Regions from separate parts of the Pseudocolwellia sp. G5-9 genome, predicted to be linked through region 2. Evidence: predicted binding sites of a transcription regulator. Region 2 holds the regulator's gene; the other holds the start of a gene.

Region 1 (7,018 bases), 1.1 Mb from region 2:
ATGGTGAAATAGAGATTTTAAATAAAGTAGGTGAACGTATTTTGTCAGTAAAATACACCGCCTAATCTTTAAAAATATGAAAGGTAATTGTGATGGTAAATATATAACCATAACAGTTACCTTTTTTAGTGGTTAATAACCTTTAGATTCAGTGTGAGGTGTAGTTGAGTCAGCTTCTAGTTCTTTAGGCATATAATTTTCATCATGTTTAGCTAACACCTCTGTGGCTTCAATGACATAACTATCAGTATTCAATACACCATTTGCGACAATACCTTGTCCTTCTCTGAATAGATCAGGCAATATTCCATCATACTTTACAGTAACCATAGGTTCATTTTCATCAAAAGTAATAGGCATTTTCATGTCTGCTAATTTAAACGCTATTTTTAAACTATTCTCATCTCTTTTAACGCTACCAGGTACGACTAACCCACCAATTCTTAAACGTTGTCCATCGATCGCTTTGATACCAGAACCTTCTTTACCATTATAAATTTCTGAAGGTTTGTAAAACAGATCAATGTTTTGACTTAATGCATATAACACGAGTCCTGAAACAACGCCTAAACCTATTAGGATAGAAGTGACAATAGTTAAACGTTTTTTACGGCGTGGATTCATTTTCTTCCTCGGATACAGCTAAAGGGGATAGGGATTCTTGCTTATTTTTTTGAGTTTTTTCTTGGGCGCTTTGTTGCAATTTAGCTGCTTCTTTACGCTTAATTTCTCTTAGATAACGTTGAGCAATATGCTGAACAGTTTGTTGGTGCTTTTGTTTGCTAAACACAATAAGTAATAAAATAGCTAACGCGGCAACACCATATGAAAGCCAAACGTAAAAGCCGTAACCGCCCATATCAAAAAAGGCGCTAATACTTTCAAACTGCATTATTTACCTCCTTCAGCGAGTACTAATTCTTTTACCCAAGGGCGCATACTGTTTCTTGATAAAATCTCACTTCTAAAGCGGATACACGTTATCACTATAATGAGAAAAATAAAGCCCATATAACAAAATATAAATGGCCATAGCATATCTATTGTCATAGAAGGTTTGCCCATTTTACTGACTGTTGCACCTTGGTGTAATGTATTCCACCATTCAACAGAGTACTTTATGATTGGAATATTGATAACGCCTACCAAGGTTAATATGCCAGCGGCTTTACCTGCTAACCCTTTATCCTCAAAAGCGTTATGAAGTGCTATTACACCTAAAAACAAAAATAATAAAATGAGTTGAGAGGTTAGTCTAGCATCCCAAATCCACCAAGTACCCCACATAGGTTTCCCCCACGCCGCACCAGTAACTAAAGACACAAAAGTAAACACAGCGCCAATCGGTGCTAAAGCAGCAGCAGAGGCATCAGCAAGCCTTAACTGCCAAACAATACTGCATAATGCTGCAATGGCCATCCCAACATATATTCCCATGGATAATGTTGCGGTGGGGACATGAATATAGAAAATTCTGAAACTATCACCTTGTTGATAATCTGCAGGTGAAAAAAGCAAAGCCCAAATTAAACCAACAGTAAGCAAGGCAATTGTTAAATAGCTAAACCACGGAATTAACCTACCCGTTAGGTGGTAAGTGGTTTCAGGGTTTGCGTAAGGGTGTAGCCATTTCCACATGTTAGTTTGTACTCACTTTTAAAGCTGATGATACGGCAAATGGTGCCAAGGTAAGGGTACTAAAAAATAGCGCGGCAATTATAGCAAGTTGCCCTGTAAAAGGTAAGTTCATCGACGCGCTATCAATTGCACTCGTTGCAAAAATTAATACTGGAATATATAAAGGCAAGATTAATAAACTTAACAACACGCCACCTTTTTTAATGCCTACCGTTAGCGCAACGCCTATCGCGCCAATCAAACTTAATACCGGTGTGCCTAATAAAAGCGTGAGCATTAAAGCACCATAACTGTGTTCGTTTAGGTGTAAAAGTACGGCGAGTAAAGGCGCAATAAAAATAAGAGGTAAACCGGTTAATAACCAATGTGCGGTAATTTTAGCTAACACTAAAACAAAAATAGGGTGTGGGCTTAATAACATTTGCTCTAACGAACCGTCATTGTAATCAGATTTAAACAATCGATCTAATGACAAAAGTGTTGATAACAATGCTGCAACCCAAATAATACCAGGAGCTATACGCGATAATGTATTTATTTCAGGACCAATTCCAAGAGGGAAAAGCGTAATAACAATAACAAAAAACAAGATAGGATTTAAAATGTCGTCTTTATGTCTAAACGCTATCGTGAGATCTCGTTTTAATACCAGCATAAACGCTGAACGATAAGATAAGCTATTTAAATGTTGAGTGTTATTTACCATTGATTGTGCCATTAATTGGGCCATTGCTCAGTTCTATGTATTATAAAAAACAACATTAGAAGAAACGATATTCTAGCGTGAGTTTTTTTACTCGTTCTTTAGGTAATGCTAAATCTTGATGTGTCGTTAAAATAATACAGCCTCCCTTATTAACATGAGTTAAAAATAGTGACTCTAATGCTTTTACGCCAATTTTATCTATAGCGGTAAAAGGTTCATCTAAAATCCATATAGGTGCTTTCGTTTGCCATAATTGAGCTAGAGCAATACGCCTATGTTGTCCTGCACTTAGGTGCGAAGCTAAAGAATCTTCAAAACCTAATAAGTTAACGTCTTTTAATGTGTCTTCTGCCAAGTTAGGGTTTAAACCTTGTAATGCCAGATTAAATGCTAGGTTTTCTTGAGCCGTCATTTCGCCTTTTACACCGGGAAGGTGACCTAGATAAAGTAAGTTTTGATGATAATCTTCACGAACTTTTTGAATGTCTTTTTCATTAAAATAAACAGTACCATCATACGGTACAGATAAACCCGATAAGATACGTAATAAGCTAGTTTTTCCTGCTCCGTTAGGGCCTTCAACTTGAATAATATCACCTGAATAAGCGTTTATATTTAACGCTTCAAATAAAATACGATCCTCTCTAATGCATGTCAGCATTTTGGCTGATAACAAAGGAGTTGAAGTGGTTTTATGAGTTGTTTGCAAGAAAAAATCCAAATAAAAAACGTTATACGAAGCGAGTATAACCTAATGTTTATACTTTAAAATTGATATAGAACAACTTCGATTTATGCGCATTATCATACTATATCGGCATGTAATTCAACAGTTCGAAATAATATTGAAGATTCACACTAACTTTAATGATTAATAATATGGGTTGATGCTAGAATAACGCCAATTTTTAGGTTTAAAAAAACTCAAAAATAATATATTGCATGGGCTATTTGTCATAACTTATTACACTTTTTGTGCCTGAAAATGATAAATACATTCTAAAATACGCATTCAAATGAATAATGTTATTAAAAATTAATTGAATAGCCCCACCTTTATTCGACTTTACAGCAAAGATCGAGAAAGAAAGATAAATCCGGAGAAATAAATGATACCTGAGTTAGGGCACTTCGCTCTCATAATTGGTTTAGCCTTTGCTATTTGTTTAAGTATTGTGCCTTTAGTTGGCATAGCAACTAAGCACCAACAGCTTATAACTTATGCTAAACCGCTAACGTTTGGTATGTTTGCTTTTATTGCTATTAGTATTATTACTTTGGGTTATAGCTTTGTAACCGATGACTTCTCCGTACTTTATATTGCAAGCCATTCAAATAGCCATTTGCCTTATTATTTTAAAATAAGTGCGGTGTGGGGCGGGCATGAAGGTTCATTATTGCTTTGGGTTTTTTCTTTAGCCGCTTGGACAGCCGCAGTTGCTAAATTTAGTGATGGTATTGAAGACGCGTTTATTGCACGCGTTTTAGCTGTGTTAGGCATGGTTGTGGTTGGTTTTGCGGTATTTACTTTATTAACTTCAAATCCATTTGAACGTTTATGGCCTAATGTGCCTGTAGAAGGGCGTGACTTAAATCCTTTATTACAAGACGTTGGTTTAATTATTCATCCGCCATTATTATATTTAGGCTACGTTGGTTTCTCTGTGTCTTTTGCTTTTGCTGTAGCGGCTTTAATGTGCGGTAAGTTAGATGCGGCTTGGGCTCGATGGGCTAGACCTTGGACCGTTGGAGCATGGGTTTTCCTAACTTGTGGTATTGCTTTAGGTAGTTGGTGGGCTTATTACGAACTCGGTTGGGGCGGATGGTGGTTTTGGGATCCAGTTGAAAACGCTTCATTTATGCCTTGGTTAGTGGGAACGGCACTTATTCATTCGTTAGCGGTTACTGAAAAACGAGGAGCTTTTAGAAACTGGACTGTTTTATTAGCTATTTTTGCGTTTAGTTTAAGCTTGCTGGGAACATTCATCGTTCGTTCTGGAGTTATTACCTCTGTTCATTCGTTTGCAGCAGATCCAGGGCGTGGATTATTTATCCTCATGTTATTAGCTATAGCTGTTGGAGGCTCCTTAACATTATTTGCTATAAGAGCTTCAAACGTTGCAAGTTTTAGCCGTTTTGCTTTTTATTCAAGAGAAACAGCATTACTTATTTGTAACGTTATTCTTGTTATTGCTGCTGTTACTGTGTTACTCGGTACTTTATACCCATTACTCGTTGATGCCTTAGGTTACGGTAAAATTTCTGTTGGGCCCCCTTATTTTAATGCGGTATTTGTTCCAATAATGAGTTTACTCTTTATTGTTATGGGTATTGGCCCGCTTATTCGATGGAAAAAAGCTAAAAAAGGTGAATTACGTAAACAATTATTTTCTCCATCAATTATTAGTATTGTTATTGGTATAGCTTTTCCTTTCCTATATGCCGGTGAGTTTAATGCTTGGATCACTATGGGGATTACATTAGCCTGTTGGGTTGAGCTCGTGGTATTGAAAGACTTATACAACAGAGCGAAAGGCCCAGATGGAAAATTATCAATATCTAGGATCAGCTTAAGTCAAATTGGTATGACATTAGCCCATAAAGGTATTGCTATCGCTATTGTAGGTGTAACGCTTGTTTCTACTTATGAAACCGAAACCAATGTGAAAATGTCACAAGGTGAAAGTGCACTTATTTCAGGATACGAAGTTAAATTTAACGGTGTTAAAGACGTAAAAGGTCCTAATTACTCGGCGGTGCAAGGCCAAATTGAGGTTTATAAAAATGGTGACTTTGTTAGCTTGTTACAGCCTGAAAGACGTACTTATTTAGTACAAACTATGGGAATGACTGAGGCAGCAATAGATCCCGGTTTGTTTAGAGACGTTTATGTTGCTCTGGGTGATCCATTACCAAATAATGCTTGGGCGGTACGCGTACATTACAAACCTTTTGTAAGGTGGATTTGGTTAGGCGCTATTTTCATGGCAGTAGGTGGCGTACTTACCATGTTAGATAAACGATATCGTAGAAAAAAAACAGTGAAAACAAAATCTTCGAGCTCAGAAAATAGCGAAATTCAGAGTGCAAAACCAAATTTAGCAGGAGCAGAGTAATGGGTAAGTTAATTCGATTTATTCCTCTTATATTGTTTGTTGTATTGGGTGTGGTTTTATATCGCGGGTTGTCGTTAAATCCGACTGAACTGCCTTCTGCTTTGGTTAATCAGCAATTTCCTGAATTTTCGTTATATGGTGTTAACGATGAGAAAACGTTGAAAACCAATGCAGATTTTAAAGCCGGTATTAAATTGGTTAATGTATGGGGAACGTGGTGTCCGTCGTGCAGAGCTGAGCATGAGTATTTACTAAAACTTTCTAAAACTGATCGCTTTACTATCTATGGTTTGAATTATGACGATGAAAGAGCAGCCGCTCAAAAATGGTTAGCTGCTTTAGGTAATCCTTACCAGTTTTCATTGTTTGATGAATTAGGCAAGTTAAGTATTAATTTAGGTGTGTACGCCGCACCTGAAACTTTTGTTATTGATCATAACAATATTATTCGTAAGCGTTTCGCTGGCCCCTTAAATGCCAATATTTGGCGTCATGAATTTGAGCCACTTATTGTGCAAATTGAATCTGAACAACAAGCGGGGAGATAGTTATTATGATCACCAAATTTTTAGCCTCATTAGTTTTAAGCATTACATTAACTTGTGCTTTTATAACAACTTCTATTGTGCATGCTAGCCCTGTTGATACATACGAATTTAAAGATGAAGTGACTAAAATACGTTTCAACGATTTAACCAAAGAGTTGAGATGTCCTAAATGTCAAAATCAGAATTTAGCTGACTCTAACTCACCTATTGCAGCTGATTTGCGTAGAGAAGTTTATGATTTACTTGAGCAAGGAAAAGCAGACAGTGAAATTGTTAATTTTATGGTAGCTCGATATGGCGACTTTGTATTATATCGCCCGAGAGTGAACAGCCTTACGTATATTTTATGGTTTGGTCCTGCGCTATTATTACTTATTGGTGTAATAGTTGTAGTGATGATTATTCGTAAAAAGCCGCAAGCTACAGTTGAAAAAACACTTTCTACTGAACAGCAAAGCAAACTTGATAACATACTAAAAGACAAATAAATTCATGCCAGAACTCATTATATTAATTGTTGCTTTTCTTCTCCTTATACTCGTTGTTATTTGGTGGCATTTTATTAAACAAAATAACAACGTGACTATTGTCAATAACTCACAACGTGACGATACTAATGTTAGGTTATATCACGAACATAAAGCTGAAATTGAAAACGATTTTAAACAAGGCAGTATTGATGATGAAAATTACCAATACTTAATTGCAGAATTAGATAAAAGCTTATTACAAGATATAGAAGAAAATAAGAAAGCTTCAGCTGAAGACGTGATTGAAAGCAAAACTATTTCGGTTATTTGGCCAATAATATTAACACTCTTTGTTTTGACCTTTAGTTTTGTTATGTACAACCATAATGGCGCTTACGAGCAACTGAGTCAGCCATTAAACAGTAACCAACATGCTGGTGCTGAAATGAGCGAGCAAGATCAAGCACAACAAATAATTGCTCAAATCAAATCCCTGATCGATTTAACAGTAAACGAACCTGATAATTCAGACGCTTGGTA
Region 2 (7,018 bases):
ACCTTCATGTTAGTTTAGTCATATTACCCAGTTAATTATGACTAAACTAATTATTGATAAACTCACATTACTGAAATAAAACAACCTATGTCATCTTTGTGTTTCCATTGCGGTGAAGCTATTCCTAAAGGTATAGATTTATCAGTTAAAATAGATAACGTTATACAACCTATGTGCTGCATAGGTTGCGAAGCCGTTGCTTCTGTTATTGTTGAAAATAATTTAACGGAATATTATCGATACCGCACCGAGCCAGCCAAAAAAGGCGAACAACTGGTTCCACAACAGTTACAACGTAATCAATTATTAGATGACGAAAGCTTACAAAACGAATTTACCTTTAAAACTAACGAATACAAAGAAGCTATTTTAACTATTGATGGTATTAGTTGTGCTGCCTGCGCATGGTTAATTGAAATGCAGCTATCGAAAACCACAGGCATAGTTTCTATTACCGTAAATGCAACCACACAACGCGCAACCGTTAGATGGCAAGATGATAAACTAAAGTTAAGTGAAATATTAAAACGCATAGACAGCATCGGTTATAAAGCACTTCCCTTTAAAGCCAGCCAAATCGAAGAACTAAACAAAGCTCAAAGTAAATCATTTATCAAGCGTTTAGGCGTTTCAGGCATTTTAATGATGCAGGTATTAATGATTGCCGTAGGATTATATTTTGGCGCGTTTTCAGATATGTCTGAATACAACCTTGTTTATTTAAGATGGGCTAGCTTAATTTTAACTTTACCTATAGTTACCTACGGCGCTTTTCCTTTTTATAAAGGTGCGATAAATACATTAAAAATAAAACGCCTTTCAATGGATGTTCCTGTTTCTATTGCTATAACTCTTGCTTTTTCTGCCAGCGCTTGGGCAACGGTTAGTCAGCAAGGAGAAGTGTATTTTGAATCAGTCGCCATGTTTACTTTCCTATTACTTATTGGCAAGTTTTTAGAGTTTAGAGCGCGAATGCGAGCCTCTCATGTTTCGGCTAATTTACTCAAGCTAATGCCGATGACCGCAACCAAGCTTGTTTCTATCACTGACGATAAAGGCACAACTCAACAAGAAAAATTAATAGCCGCGAAACATTTAAAGAAGTTTGATCTTGTATTGATCAAGCCTGGTGAAACTGTACCTGCCGATGGCATGGTTATTTCAGGTACTAGCCAAATTAATGAATCGATGTTATCTGGTGAACAAACACCTGTTAACAAAAATATTGGCGATAATGTTTTAGCGGGTACCATTAACGGCGATGGTAATATTACGGTTGAAGTAAAAAAAGAAAATCAATATTCATTCTTAAACCAGATGATACGTTTAAGTGAATCGTCTCAAGCCCATAAACCTAAATTAGCCAAGCTTTCAGACAAAATAGCACAATATTTTGTCGCAACAATTTTACTTACCTCAATAGCAACGGCTATTTATTGGCAAATACACTTACCTGAAGAAGCCTTTTGGATAACGCTTTCGGTATTAGTGGCAACCTGCCCTTGTGCTTTATCGTTAGCCACACCAACCGCATTAACTTGCGCAACAGTTACACTAAATAATAAAGGTATCTTGATAAAGTCAGCCCACGTAATGGAAACCTTACCTAACGTTAATTGTTTTGCTTTTGATAAAACAGGCACGTTAACCACGGGTGAGTTTACTATCAGTAAGGTGGAATTATTTGATCGTGCGTTTAGCGAAAAACAAGTATTAGCTATTGCTGCTGGATTAGAATCTCACTCAGAACACCCTATCGCAAAAGCATTTATTAAACATAGAGACTTTTCTCTTAATGTCACCCAAATAGAAGTAACACCCAGTTCAGGCGTTTCAGGTAATTATCAAAACGAAACCTACCAAATAGGTAAACCCAGTTGGTTATTACCCACCCTACGTTTAGCCGATTCAGAAGCTAATGTGAATAATGCTCAATGCGTATTGGTAACAGGCGAACAACTTATCGCTGCCTTTTACCTAGAAGACAGTGTAAGAGATAACGCCGCTAGCTTAATTAAAAACTTGCATGACCAATCAATATCAACCTTAATGCTTTCAGGCGACAATAAAGCCGGTTGCGATAAAACACAGTCTGTTTTGCATTTATCTCAAGCTCACAGTAATTTAAGTGCTAAAAATAAAGTTGAGCTATTAAAAGCCAAACAAGTTGACCATATTGTTGCCATGGTGGGTGATGGTGTCAACGACACGCCTGTATTTAGCGCGGCTCATATAGCCATAGCCATGGGAAGTGGTACAGATATTGCGAAAAACGGCGCAGATATTATATTATTAAACAGTGATTTAACTAATATTACTGCGTTAAAACTCATTGCTCAAAAAACTAAAAAAATTATTTGGCAAAACTACTTATGGGCATTTGGTTATAATGCCTTAGTGTTGCCGTTAGCAATGGCTGGCTATATTACGCCTTACCTCGCAGTTATTGGTATGTCAGCCAGTTCCATATTGGTTGTGACTAACTCACTGCGCTTACTTAATATCAAAAAAGATACAAAAGGCTAATATATTCAATGAGCATAATTTACGTATTAATTCCTATCGCGGTACTATTAACGGCTATTGGCCTTTATCTTTTTTTCTGGGCAGTTAAAACAGAACAATTTGATGATCTTGAAAAACAAGGTTTAAGTATTTTGTTTGACGAAAATGACGATCAAGCAGCTGATAAAAATAAATCAACATCAGAATTAATATCAGAAAAGAATAAAAACACCAACGCATCAAATCAACCAAAAGATAGTTAATGAACATTGATTATTTTTCAGCCTTTATTATAGGCATTTTGGGATCTGGCCATTGCTTAGGAATGTGTGGTGGCATAACCTCAATGCTAACCTCTGCTCTACCTAAACATTCGTCGTACTCAAAAACACTTTTAGTTTTCAGTTATAATTTTGGTCGCATATTATCTTATACCCTAATTGGCGCAATAGTTGGTTTTACAGGTTCTGTCGCGGCTAAAAATCTTGGCGTACCTTTAGCTGGTTTACGCGTAATATCCGCTCTATTTCTTATATTTTTAGGACTTTATATTGGCCAATGGCTTATGTGGTTAAATAGAGTTGAACGCTTAGGTAAATTTATTTGGCAATATTTATCACCTTACTCCAAACGTTTAATACCTGTAGACTCACCACAAAAAGCCATAGGTTTAGGTGCGCTATGGGGCTGGTTGCCCTGTGGTTTAATTTATTCAATGCTAACATGGTCATTAGCTAGTGGCAGCGTAACTACGGGCGCATTAATTATGACTAGCTTTGGCTTAGGAACCCTACCAGCATTGCTTATTATGTCGTATAGCTTAATCAAAGCAAAAACGCTACTTAACCACCCCTTATTTAGAAAAACAATGGCAATAAGCCTTATCGGTTACGGTATTTATACCTTGTACTTGCTCGTTTAATCGATTGCATATAGATGAAGGTTAGAATATGATCCAAATCAATTAACCTTTGATTAAGTATGGACATTATGGAAAACAACAATTGCTCAGGAAAACAACACATCCATTGTCAAAACTGTAGTATTAGTGAATTATGCCTTCCATTTTCGTTAAACGAGCAAGAACTTAATACGCTTGATAATATTATTGACCGTAAAAAGCCTATCCATAAAGGTGAGCAAATTTTTCAAGACGGCGACGAAATGAAATCTCTTTATGCCATTCGTTCTGGTACATTTAAAACCTTTACCGTTAATGAGCAAGGAGAAGAACAAATTACAGGGTTTCATCTAGCAGGTGATTTATTAGGTTTTGACGCCATTGCCAATTCAGAACATCCTAGTTTTGCTAAAGCACTGGAAACATCAATGGTATGTGAAATTCCATACGACACGTTAGACTCTATTTCTAACACTATGCCAAAGCTTAAAAAACAAATATTAAAAATGATGAGCTCTGAAATTCGTTCAGATCATGAAATGCTTATGTTACTTAATCATAAAAATGCAGAGCAACGATTAGCAACTTTTATTAGTACGTTAAGTAAAAGATATCATGAACGAGGATTTTCTGCGTCTGAGTTTAGATTAACCATGACACGTGGCGATATAGGTAACTTTATTGGTTTAACGGTTGAAACGATTAGCCGCTTACTGAATAGGTTTCATAAAAATGGTTTAATCGATGTGAGTGGCAAACTGATTACCATTAAAAATATTGAAAAGCTTAACGAAGTTGCTTCACTGTAATTCGATATATACCCGTTACCAATCAAGAGGCTATTTCAGAGTGCTTGAGCGATATCAATTCAAGGCAACGCTTTGTGATAATGGTTACTCCCTTATGAAAAGCGTTGTTGATGAAGTGATTTTGCTCAAGCGCTTCTTCGATGGGTCTAAAACAATTTATGCTTCGTTATTAACTTTAGTCAGGTTCCTACACGGATGTAGGACATTAGGGTAACGCAGGAGCAGTTACCGAGAATAGCCATGACGTAAACTTAATGCCTTGCATACATGGATGTAGACCTTAGATTTTGTTTGGAACGTAAAATCTGTGCTTAAATTGTTTTTAGTTCCCACTGAAACCTGCATCTTGAATGATAACGGGTATAAACAACAGTAGTAAAAGGTACGTTATTATTACTGTTGTTAATCTCCGTAAAAGATCTATTTTAAATTTCATATTCCCCTCTTCATCAAGATATTATTAATTAAGAATATCTTGATGTAAAACAATTAAAAAACACTCGTTCATACACTATACTGATACTCATGGTATTATAAATACGAGCTAAATAATTGGGGACGATATTATGAAAAAGTATCAAAATATACTAACGGTTATTGATCCTACGACAGACGACCAAAAAGCGTTAAAGCGTAGTATTGAACTAGCACAACATACTAAGGCTACTATCACAGCCTTCTTATCTATTTTTGATTTTTCTTACGAAATGACCACCATGTTATCAAGCGATGAACGTGAATCTATGCGACAAACCGTTATAGACGATAGACACCAATGGCTTAATAACATTATCGAACAACTCGATACAGAGTCACTTACTATCAACACCAAAGTTGTTTGGCACAACAGACCTTTTGAAGCAGTGATCAGCGAAGTGCTTGATCATAATCACGACATTGTTATTAAAGGTACTCACGAACACGACAAACTAAAATCCGTTATATTTACGCCTACCGACTGGCATATTTTACGTAAATGCCCTTGCCCTGTGTTATTAGTTAAAGATCATTTATGGCCTGAAAACGGCAATATACTTGCAGCAATAAATGTAGGAAGTGATGAAGAAGAACACCTTTCGCTTAACCATAAAATCACCTCACAAGCGAGCGACTTAGCAAAAACAATAAACGGTAACGTGCACATTGTTAATTCTTATCCCGGTACGCCTGTTAACATCACCATAGAAATACCTGAATTTAACGCGGTAGAATACAACGATACTATGTTAAAACATCACCAAGATGCGATGACAGAACATTGTGAAAAATACCAGATAGCGAAAGAGAACACCTACGTTCAAGAAGGTTTACCTGAAGATGTTATCGAAGAAATTGCCAACCAAATCGACGCAGAATTAGTGATTTTAGGCACGGTAGGTAGAACAGGATTATCAGCCACATTAATAGGCAATACCGCTGAACACGTAATAGATCGACTGAACTGTGATGTACTCGCGTTAAAACCTGATGGATATGAATCACCTTTTGTTAAGTAATAAAAACACTAATAAAGTAGCTAATTACTATTTTAGTTACTTTATTACCTATTACATCTAAATCAACTTAACTCTACTTTAACTAGCTTAGTAACCAAGTCCTCCTATTTGTAGTAATATTAAATTGATCCCTCGCCAATAACAAAACTCAATTAGCGATATATAACACTACAATTAACAAATCAATCTATTGATTTTATTATTAAAGTTGTGTAATGTTAGTTTCGTATTTAGGGAAAAAATATTATATAAAAGGAAATTATTATGAACAAACTCATCTCTATATTAGGTACCCTTACCTTTTTATCTTCAACATCTGCATTAGCTGATACTCTTACGTTTTCTGGTGCAACTCACTGTAATGAAGATGTAGTTAAACATGCAACTGCATTTAATAACTTAAAAACGGCTGAAGGCGCCTTAAATGCCCTATCAACTATTTCTTCTGAGTCTGTAGGTCCAACCGAACAAGGTTACTTTATCTTTGATCCTCAATTTGAAAGAACCACTAGATACTTCAATTGTAGTGTCCCTCTAACAGCCAATATGGGTAATATTTCACTTAACGTTTATGGCAAAGTCAATGGTATACAACAAGCACCAGGTGGGTGTCTAATTTCACGTATACGGAAAGTAAACGATGGAGGAATACCTAAATGGTTTAGATTTGGGACTGGTGAAGGTTTTGATTGGAGTACTATTACAAACTATAATATAACAGGTGAGCAGTTTGTAAATTATAGTACAAATAATATTAATAACAATTATGAAGCTGACAGTACTTTAGAATTAAAATGTCGTACAACATGGTCAGGCGGTAGCGTATCGATTGGTCAGATAGCAGTAACGTACTAACAATTAAATAAATTTTCTCCCTAAATACTCTAGAGTTATTAATATAACTCTAGACTCTTTTAATTCTCCTCTTACCTAGTTTATTAAGAACAAACCTTTAGGTATAATGCGCTCGCTATTAACGTGAGAACATATATGAACGCTTTACCTACAACACCTGAAGTATCACTAACATCCGAGCAAGCCATACAACTATCTAAGCTAGAAAAACGCTTACGACGCAATGTGGGTCAGGCGATCGCTGAATACAATATGATTGAAGACGGCGATAAAGTCATGGTGTGTTTATCGGGAGGTAAAGACTCTTTTTCAATGCTAGATATTCTGCTTAAATTACAAAAAGCTGCTCCTATTCATTTCGAAATCGTTGCAGTTAATTTAGATCAAAAGCAGCCGGGTTTCCCTGAACATATTCTTCCTGAATATCTTGAATCGTTAAATATTCCTTATTA

Evidence for each region. Region 2 encodes FNR, which switches genes on or off when oxygen is low (the NO sensors DNR and NnrR bind a similar motif). Its sites were predicted from a motif close to TTGATCTAGATCAA; they were not measured.
Region 1: ccmA (cytochrome c biogenesis heme-transporting ATPase CcmA) is a predicted target of FNR. The motif match lies at 3,116-3,129, and genes of this name have one in related genera.

What each region holds. Positions count from the first base shown of each region.
Region 1 is NZ_CM147893.1:4,048,013-4,055,030, forward strand. It holds gene AC0L5Q_RS17545 (TIGR02922 family protein) at 1-65, shown strand, start outside; gene ccmE (cytochrome c maturation protein CcmE) at 133-624, opposite strand; gene ccmD (heme exporter protein CcmD) at 608-892, opposite strand; gene AC0L5Q_RS17560 (heme ABC transporter permease) at 892-1,638, opposite strand; gene ccmB (heme exporter protein CcmB) at 1,640-2,344, opposite strand; gene ccmA (cytochrome c biogenesis heme-transporting ATPase CcmA) at 2,400-3,053, opposite strand; gene AC0L5Q_RS17575 (heme lyase CcmF/NrfE family subunit) at 3,454-5,460, shown strand; gene AC0L5Q_RS17580 (DsbE family thiol:disulfide interchange protein) at 5,460-6,008, shown strand; gene AC0L5Q_RS17585 (cytochrome c-type biogenesis protein) at 6,014-6,496, shown strand; gene ccmI (c-type cytochrome biogenesis protein CcmI) at 6,501-7,018, shown strand, end outside.
Region 2 is NZ_CM147893.1:376,866-383,883, reverse strand. It holds gene AC0L5Q_RS01605 (heavy metal translocating P-type ATPase) at 88-2,526, shown strand; gene ccoS (cbb3-type cytochrome oxidase assembly protein CcoS) at 2,535-2,768, shown strand; gene AC0L5Q_RS01595 (sulfite exporter TauE/SafE family protein) at 2,768-3,427, shown strand; gene fnr (fumarate/nitrate reduction transcriptional regulator Fnr) at 3,487-4,215, shown strand; gene uspE (universal stress protein UspE) at 4,782-5,711, shown strand; gene AC0L5Q_RS01580 (hypothetical protein) at 5,976-6,566, shown strand; gene ttcA (tRNA 2-thiocytidine(32) synthetase TtcA) at 6,702-7,018, shown strand, end outside.